DNA from 2 places in the Kosakonia sacchari SP1 genome. Region 1 is predicted to be linked to the other one. Evidence: predicted binding sites of a transcription regulator. Region 1 holds the regulator's gene; the other holds the start of a gene.
What was found. Region 1 encodes LexA, which represses DNA repair genes until DNA is damaged. Its sites were predicted from a motif close to TNCTGTATGTACATACAGNA; they were not measured.
Positions count from the first base shown of each region.

Region 2: sulA (SOS-induced cell division inhibitor SulA) is a predicted target of LexA. The motif match lies at 1,788-1,807, and genes of this name have one in related genera.

Region 1 is NZ_CP007215.2:4,552,649-4,556,864, reverse strand. Features, by position in the region: gene plsB (glycerol-3-phosphate 1-O-acyltransferase PlsB) at 1-1,248, opposite strand, end outside; gene C813_RS44500 (diacylglycerol kinase) at 1,379-1,747, shown strand; gene lexA (transcriptional repressor LexA) at 1,856-2,473, shown strand; gene dinF (MATE family efflux transporter DinF) at 2,555-3,886, shown strand; gene C813_RS44485 (CsbD family protein) at 4,065-4,216, shown strand, end outside.
Region 2 is NZ_CP007215.2:3,089,586-3,093,801, forward strand. Features, by position in the region: gene yccS (YccS family putative transporter) at 1-996, shown strand, start outside; gene C813_RS37615 (TfoX/Sxy family DNA transformation protein) at 990-1,610, opposite strand; gene sulA (SOS-induced cell division inhibitor SulA) at 1,829-2,338, shown strand; gene ompA (porin OmpA) at 2,706-3,755, shown strand; gene matP (macrodomain Ter protein MatP) at 3,832-4,216, opposite strand, start outside.

The DNA.
Region 1 (4,216 bases):
GGGGCGCGTACCGCCGCGTAGCATCGCCTGGATGGTCATCGACAGCGTACCGGTTTTCGGATCCAGCAAACGCCCGGTGCGCGAACGTCCACCCTCAACGAAGTACTCCACCGAATAACCGCGGCTGAACAGCTCACCCAGATATTCACGGAACACGGTGGAATAAAGCTTGTTGCCTTTAAATGTCCGGCGAATAAAGAAAGCGCCCAGCCGGCGGAAAATCGGCCCGGCAGGCCAGAAATTCAGGTTGATACCAGCAGCGATATGCGGCGGCACCAGCCCCTGGTGATAGAGCACATAGGAGAGTAACAGGTAGTCCATATGGCTGCGATGGCAGGGCACATAGACAATTTCGTGGCCGTCGTGCGCCAGCTGACGTACGCGCTCGGCATTATGCACGTTAATGCCCTGGTAGAGACGGTTCCAGGTAAAACCCAGAATGCGGTCAGTCAGGCGGATCATCTCGTAGGAGAAGTTCGCGGCAATCTCTTCCATCAGCGCGATGGCGTTTTGCTGCGCCTTATCATGGGAGATCTTTTTGCTGCGCGCTTCATCTTCAACGGCGCGGGCAATCGCCTTTGAAGAGAGCAATTTGTTAAATAAATCCTGACGCGCCGGCAGGCGCGGGCCTACTGCGGCCAGACGCTGGCGGGCAAAGTGCATACGCGCCACGCGCGCCAGTTTCTGCGCGATAATTTTATCGGTGCCGTGCTCGGTCGCCATACGGCGCAGCGAAACCGGTGGTGAGAAACGCACAAAGCTGTCGCGGCCAAGCCAGGAAACAGCAAAAAATTTCTGGATGCCGTTCAGCATGCGCAGCGGCGGGTTAATTTCGCCTTTTTCGCGCCCGGGCGAACGGCCAAACATCACCGATACTGGCACCATTTGCACATCCAAATCGGGATGGCTGCGGTGTAAATCCAGGTAGTCGTGGAACAGCTTGATCGACTCTTCTTTCGGCGCGTAATAGGTGAACACGCGCGGGCCGCCGTGGATAAACACGAAACGCGGCAGCAACGCGCCGTCGATTTCCAGCGGTTCCAGGGGATCGGGCAGCTCATGCGCCAGACATTGCGCGCGTAAAGTCAGTAAGTCAGCCTTTGAGTTATAAGGCAGCACGTACATGATGGGGCGTGATGTATCGAGACCCAGTTCCTGTGCAGGTTCTGCGGGGATCGATTTACTTTTTACCAGCACGCTTAATGGTAAATTCAGTAATTTGTAGTAAATTCGTGGCCAGCCGGACATAAAGGATGTAAAGCCTCTGGTTAATAGTGCCATTGCGCCGCAAGAATATCAGAAAGCGCACATAATTTCTGTTGTACCGCTGCGCGCTTGCTGAGACATTGACGCCAATTTAATAAAAAGGTTCTTTTAAATGGCTAATAATACTACCGGTTTCACCCGGATCATTAAAGCCGCTGGATATTCCTGGAAAGGCGTTCGCGCCGCCTGGATTAATGAAGCGGCATTTCGTCAGGAATCCGTTGCGGTTATCCTGGCAATTATAATCGCTTGCTGGCTCGATATTGACACCATGACGCGCGTACTGCTGATTGGTTCTGTGACGCTGGTAATGATTGTCGAAATTCTGAACAGTGCCATCGAAGCCGTAGTAGACCGTATTGGTTCGGAATTCCATGAACTTTCCGGGCGGGCGAAGGATATGGGGTCGGCGGCGGTGCTGATGTCCATCCTGCTGGCAATGTTTACCTGGATCGCATTACTCTGGTCACATTTTGGATAACGCTTCCAGAATTCGATAACGCCATGGTTTTTTGCTTAAATTTGGTTCCAAAATCGCCTTTAGCTGTATATACTCACAGCATAACTGTATATACACCCAGGGGGCGGGATGAAAGCATTAACGGCCAGGCAGCAAGAGGTGTTCGATCTTATTCGCGATCGCATCACTCAAACCGGTATGCCACCAACGCGTGCGGAAATCGCACAGCAATTGGGGTTCCGTTCCCCAAATGCGGCGGAAGAACACCTCAAAGCGCTGGCGCGCAAAGGGGTTATCGAAATCGTATCTGGCGCATCACGCGGTCTTCGCCTGTTGCTTGAAGAAGAAGAGGACGATATTGGTTTGCCGCTGATTGGTCGCGTCGCTGCGGGTGAGCCGCTGCTGGCGCAGCAGCATATCGAAGGCCATTACCAGGTCGATCCGAGCCTCTTTAAACCTCACGCAGATTTCCTTCTGCGCGTTAGCGGCATGTCGATGCGTGACATTGGCATTATGGATGGCGATCTGCTGGCGGTGCACAAAACGCAGGATGTACGTAACGGCCAGGTTGTTGTTGCGCGTATTGAAGACGAAGTGACGGTCAAACGTCTGAAAAAACAGGGTAACACGGTCGAACTGTTGCCTGAAAACAGCGAGTTTTCGCCGATCGTCGTCGATCTGCGCGATCAAAACTTCACCATCGAAGGGTTAGCGGTCGGTGTCATTCGTAATGGCGCGTGGCTGTAACGCACATTCGCTCTGCTGCGGGGCTGATTCAGGTTCCGCAGCGATCTCTACTTTTCCCTCACTAATGTTCACATTCATACCATGCCTCTGCTAACCGCATCCGACAAAGCGCTCTGGCGGCTTGCGCTGCCGATGATCTTCTCGAATATCACCGTCCCGTTGCTGGGGCTGGTGGATACGGCGGTAGTGGGGCATCTGGACAGCCCGGTTTACCTGGGCGGCGTAGCGATTGGCGCAACGGCGACCAGTTTCCTCTTTATGCTGCTGCTTTTTTTGCGCATGAGCACCACCGGGCTAACAGCTCAGGCGTTCGGCGCGAAGAATGCGCCCGCGCTGGCGCGGGCGTTAGTCCAGCCTTTGCTGCTGGCGCTTGGAGCCGGTGTGTTAATTACTCTGCTGCGCACGCCACTTATCGATCTGGCGCTGCATATCACCGGCGGCAGCGAGGCGGTGCTGGAACAGGCTCGACGGTTCCTGGATATCCGCTGGTTGAGCGCACCCGCTTCGCTGGGCAATCTGGTATTGCTCGGTTGGTTGCTCGGCGTGCAGTATGCGCGCGCACCCGTGATATTGTTGGTGGTGGGGAACCTGCTCAATATCGTGCTCGATCTGTGGTTGGTCATGGGGCTGCATATGAATGTGCAAGGTGCAGCACTTGCCACGGTCATCGCGGAATATGCCACCTTCGCCATTGGCTTATGGATGGTGCGACACGTACTGGTGATGCGCGGCATTCCATTACTGACACTGAAAAATGCATGGCGCGGCGGCGTGCGGCGTTTGCTGGCGCTGAACCGCGATATCATGCTGCGTTCGCTGCTGCTGCAACTCTGCTTTGGTTCGATAACGGTGTTTGGCGCCCGACTCGGGGATGAGACGGTGGCGGCAAACGCGGTGCTGATGATGTTTTTGACCTTTACCGCCTATGCGCTGGATGGTTTCGCGTATGCGGTTGAAGCCCACTCCGGGCAGGCTTACGGTGCCAGAGACAGCAGCCAATTGATGCATATCTGGCGGGCTGCTTGCCGGCAGGCCGGTCTGGTAGCGCTGTTCTTTGCTGTTGTCTATGCACTGGCGGGTCAGCAAATTATCGCGTTGTTAACGTCGCTACCCGCGCTGCAACAGCTTGCCGGGCATTATCTGATTTGGCAGGTCATCTTACCGTTAGTGGGAGTGTGGTGTTATCTGCTGGACGGTATGTTTGTCGGTGCGACGCGCGCGGCCGAAATGCGTAACAGCATGGCGCTGGCGGCGGCAGGGTTTGCCGTTACGCTACTCACCGTGCCTGTCTTGGGTAATCACGGTTTGTGGCTGTCGCTCGCTGTGTTCCTTGCTCTGCGTGGGCTGACGCTGGCGCTGATATGGCGTCGCCACTGGCGTAACAACAGTTGGTTTGCTGCTACAGATTGTTGATCCCGCTTTATTTCTCGTCGTTGTGTACGATTTTTCTCGCCTCGTTTACGCTGCTTTTATCTTATTGGATGGTTAAAGATTCCGAATAAAATTCATAATGCCGAATCCCTGACTACAATAATCAGTACGTTCAGCACGGCGAGAACGTCATTTTAAACCGAACGATAAGGAGTCCATGATGAATAAAGACGAAGTCGGCGGTAACTGGAAACAGTTTAAAGGTACTGTAAAAGAGAAATGGGGCAAGCTCACCGATGACGATATGACGATCATTGAAGGTAAACGTGATCAGTTGGTGGGTAAAATCCAGGAACGTTACGGTTACGCGAA
Region 2 (4,216 bases), 1.5 Mb from region 1:
CAGCGGTTACGTAATAATTTGACGCCCGAATCCGCACTCTTTCGTCACGCAGTGCGCATGTCGGTGGTGTTATGTATCGGTTATGCTTTTATCCAAATAACGGGGCTACAGCATGGTTATTGGATCTTACTGACCAGTCTTTTTGTCTGCCAGCCGAACTATAACGCTACTCGCCACCGCCTGACATTACGCGTAATTGGTACGCTGATTGGCGTTGCGATCGGATTGCCGGTACTTTACTTCGTTCCCTCACATGAAGGGCAACTGATACTCATCGTCATCACCGGCGTACTGTTTTTTGCATTTCGAACAGTGCAATACGCGCATGCCACGATGTTCATCACATTGCTGGTGTTGCTGTGCTTTAATTTGCTGGGCGAAGGATTTGAAGTCGCGCTTCCCCGTATTATTGATACGCTTATTGGATGTGCTATCGCCTGGGCGGCAGTGAGTTTTATCTGGCCGGACTGGCGTTTTCGGCACCTGCCCCGCGTCACTGAGCAAGCCTTCGACGCGAACTGCCGCTACCTTGATGCCATCCTTGAACAGTACCATCAGGGACGCGATAACCGGCTTGCTTACCGCATCGCAAGACGTAATGCCTATAACCGTGATGCGGAACTGGCATCGGTCGTTTCAAATATGTCTTCCGAACCCGGAACCTCACCTGAACTTCGCGATGCCGCGTTCCGTTTATTATGCTTGAATCATACCTTTACCAGTTATATTTCCGCGCTTGGCGCACATCGTGAGCAACTCACCCAGCCGGATATCCTACGTTTGCTTGATGATGCAGTCTGCTATGTTGACGATGCCCTGCATCACCTACCAGCAGACCAAAAGCGTGTGCAGGATACCCTTGTCGATCTATCCCAACGCATTAAACACCTGGAACCGCGCCCGGATAGCAAAGAGCCACTGGTACTGCAACAGATTGGCCTGCTGATCGCTTTATTGCCTGAAGTGTGCCGTCTGAAAAGCCAAATCACTCAATAAGGATTTGCCCCTTTCTTCAACACCCCCTTAAACCACTCCATCAGTTCCCGGCGTCGAGGCGCCGGTAACGCAGCCTCGTGAAGCCCGACAATTGCGCCCTCCAGGGCGAGAAGCACTTTCGCGCTCAGGTGCTTATTTGTTTTTCTCAATCGAAGCCAACAAACTTTTGCCCCGAGCATCCGCAGTGTATGCGCATCCAGTACCCCCGCTTCATGGAGTTGAGCTTCAAGTTGAAAAGTAAGGTTAGGCAGATCGCGCAATCGCATTCTGGCACTGCGCCGATCCTTATCACGCCGGGCAGCATCGAGTGAAAGTGCCGAAAGTTGCAGAAGTAACGAGCGATCACGCCACAGGCTCTCGTTAACGAAGTAATAATTTAACGAAACCTGACGCCCGCGTTTGTTGAATACCAGCAAAGGAGCATCTTGCGTAACCGTGTATTGCGCACTCTCTTCACAAGCCCGAAGGTAGAGTTCCCCCTCGGCAACCATAGCGAAAACAGTTTTATCCACTGACAAGCTGTAACCGCCAAAATGAGCGCGGTGACAAATTGTTCCGAGAGGCATGAGGTATTCGCGCGACTGATATATCCGTTGATAAGATAGGTCTTCCATGATTTTTCCCTTATAAATCACGTAGTAAAAGCCAGTTTTAAATTAGTGAAACCACTACGCAGGAACATAGGCAACTGTGAGCAAGACGGCAAGCAAATTTTTCATTACGTGGCAGGGACAAAACAAAAATGCGAGATAGTTTCAGAAAATGAGGTTGATCTCTGAGCATGTACAGGTTACTGTATAAACATACAGTAACCCACAGGGCTGGATTGATTATGTACACTTCAGACTATGCTAATCGTTCGACAACACTCGCTTCTACACTCAACAAATTGAACCACGTTGAGCCTTCAAGCATCACTACCGGGCTGATTAGCGAAATGGTCTATCGTGAGGACCAGCCCTGGATGACGCAGCTTCTTTTGCTGCCTTTGCTGCAGCAACTCGGGCAACAATCCCGTTGGCAGTTGTGGTTGACGCCTCAACAAAAACTCAGCCGTGAGTGGGTGCAATCCGCTGGATTACCCCTTACCAAGGTGATGCAGGTGAACCAGCTTTCTCCAAGCGTAACACTGGACTCAATGATTCGTGCATTGCGCACCGGTAACTATAGCGTCGTTATTGGCTGGCATTCTGAAGAGCTCACCGCTGAGGAACATCGCCAATTAGCTATGGCGGCAGAAGAAGGCAATGCAATAGGCTTCGTTATGCGACCTGTACGCCACGATCCTCTGGCTGCGAGACAGCTTTCCGGGATAAAAATTCACTCGAATTTGTATCATTGAGTAAATTTAGGAGTTTTCCTAGGATGTTTTTTGCGTAAGGGTAGGACTTCAAATTTATCGTCAAAATACAGCGTGAAAGCCTGTGTAGCGCGCTTTGCACAGAAATAGCCGTGGCGAAAGATTCATCAGAAGTGTTAAATATTGTGTATACAAAGCCTTTTTTTTCATATGCCTGACGGAGTTCACACTTGTAAGTTTCCAACTACGTTGTAGACTTTACATCGCCAGGGGTGCTCGGCATAAGCCAAAGATATCGGTAAAGATATCTGCAGAGTTGTCAGTGAGCAATGCCCCCGGTGAAGGATTTAACCGTGGCTTCTCAACAGAGATTCCCATGGCGATTTTTGGATGATAACGAGGCGCAAAAATGAAAAAGACAGCTATCGCGATTGCAGTGGCACTGGCTGGTTTCGCTACCGTAGCGCAGGCCGCTCCGAAAGATAACACCTGGTATACAGGTGGTAAACTGGGTTGGTCCCAGTATCATGACAAAGGTGCGGTATGGCAGAACGATGGCCCGACCCACGAAAGCCAACTGGGTGCTGGTGCGTTCGGTGGCTACCAGGTTAACCCGTACGTAGGTTTCGAACTGGGCTATGACTGGCTGGGTCGTATGCCGTACAAAGGCGACACCGTTAACGGCGCGTTCAAAGCTCAGGGCGTTCAGCTGACTGCTAAACTGGGTTACCCGGTAACTGACGATCTGGACCTGTACACTCGTCTGGGTGGTATGGTTTGGCGTGCAGACGCTCAGAACAACCAGGGCTTCAAAGATCACGATACCGGTGTTTCCCCGGTCTTCGCTGGTGGTGTTGAGTGGGCAGTTACCCGCGATATCGCTACCCGCCTGGAATACCAGTGGGTTAACAACATCGGTGATGCAAACACCGTTGGTGCTCGTCCGGACAACGGCATGCTGAGCGTAGGTGTTTCCTACCGCTTCGGCCAGCAGGAAGACGCTGCTCCGGTAGTAGCTGCTCCGGCTCCGGCTCCGGCTCCGGAAGTACAGACCAAACACTTCACTCTGAAGTCTGACGTTCTGTTCAACTTCAACAAAGCGACGCTGAAACCGGAAGGTCAGCAGGCGCTGGATCAGCTGTATGGTCAGCTGAGCAACTTGGATCCGAAAGACGGTTCCGTAGTGGTTCTGGGCTTCACCGACCGTATCGGTTCTGACGCTTACAACCAGGGTCTGTCTGAGAAACGTGCACAGTCCGTAGTTGATTACCTGGTTTCTAAAGGTATCCCGGCTAACAAAATCTCCGCACGTGGCATGGGCAAATCCAACCCGGTTACTGGCAGCACCTGTGACAACGTGAAACCGCGTGCAGCGCTGATCGACTGCCTGGCTCCGGATCGTCGCGTTGAGATCGAAGTTAAAGGTAGCAAAGACGTTGTAACTCAGCCGCAGGCTTAAGTTCCCGTCTAAAAAAAACCCCGCTCATCAGCGGGGTTTTTTATTGCCTGAAATAAAAGCCTGGGATAATACGCACCTATTCTTTCCCGAGCAATGCCTGCAGGTCATGCTTCAGCGTAGACATCTGAGAGGCATACTTCTCCTTGTGTTCAGCATCTTCAATCAGTTGCACAATCGTTTCAGAAAGCGTTTTCCCCCTGCGCTGCGCTAACCCAGCCAGACGCTGCCAGACCACAAATTCCAGATCGATCGATTTTTTACGCGTATGCTGATGTTCGGCGTTGAAATGCCGCTTGCGGCGGGCGCGAATAGTTTGTTTCATCCGGTTAATCAATGACGGATTGATATGCTGTACAATCCAATCGTTGACCTGTACGGGTTCATTTTCGAGTGTCAACAATAAATCGACCGCGTCTTTAGCGGCACTGGCTTCAATGTAGCGCGTGATTAATTCCCCTTCA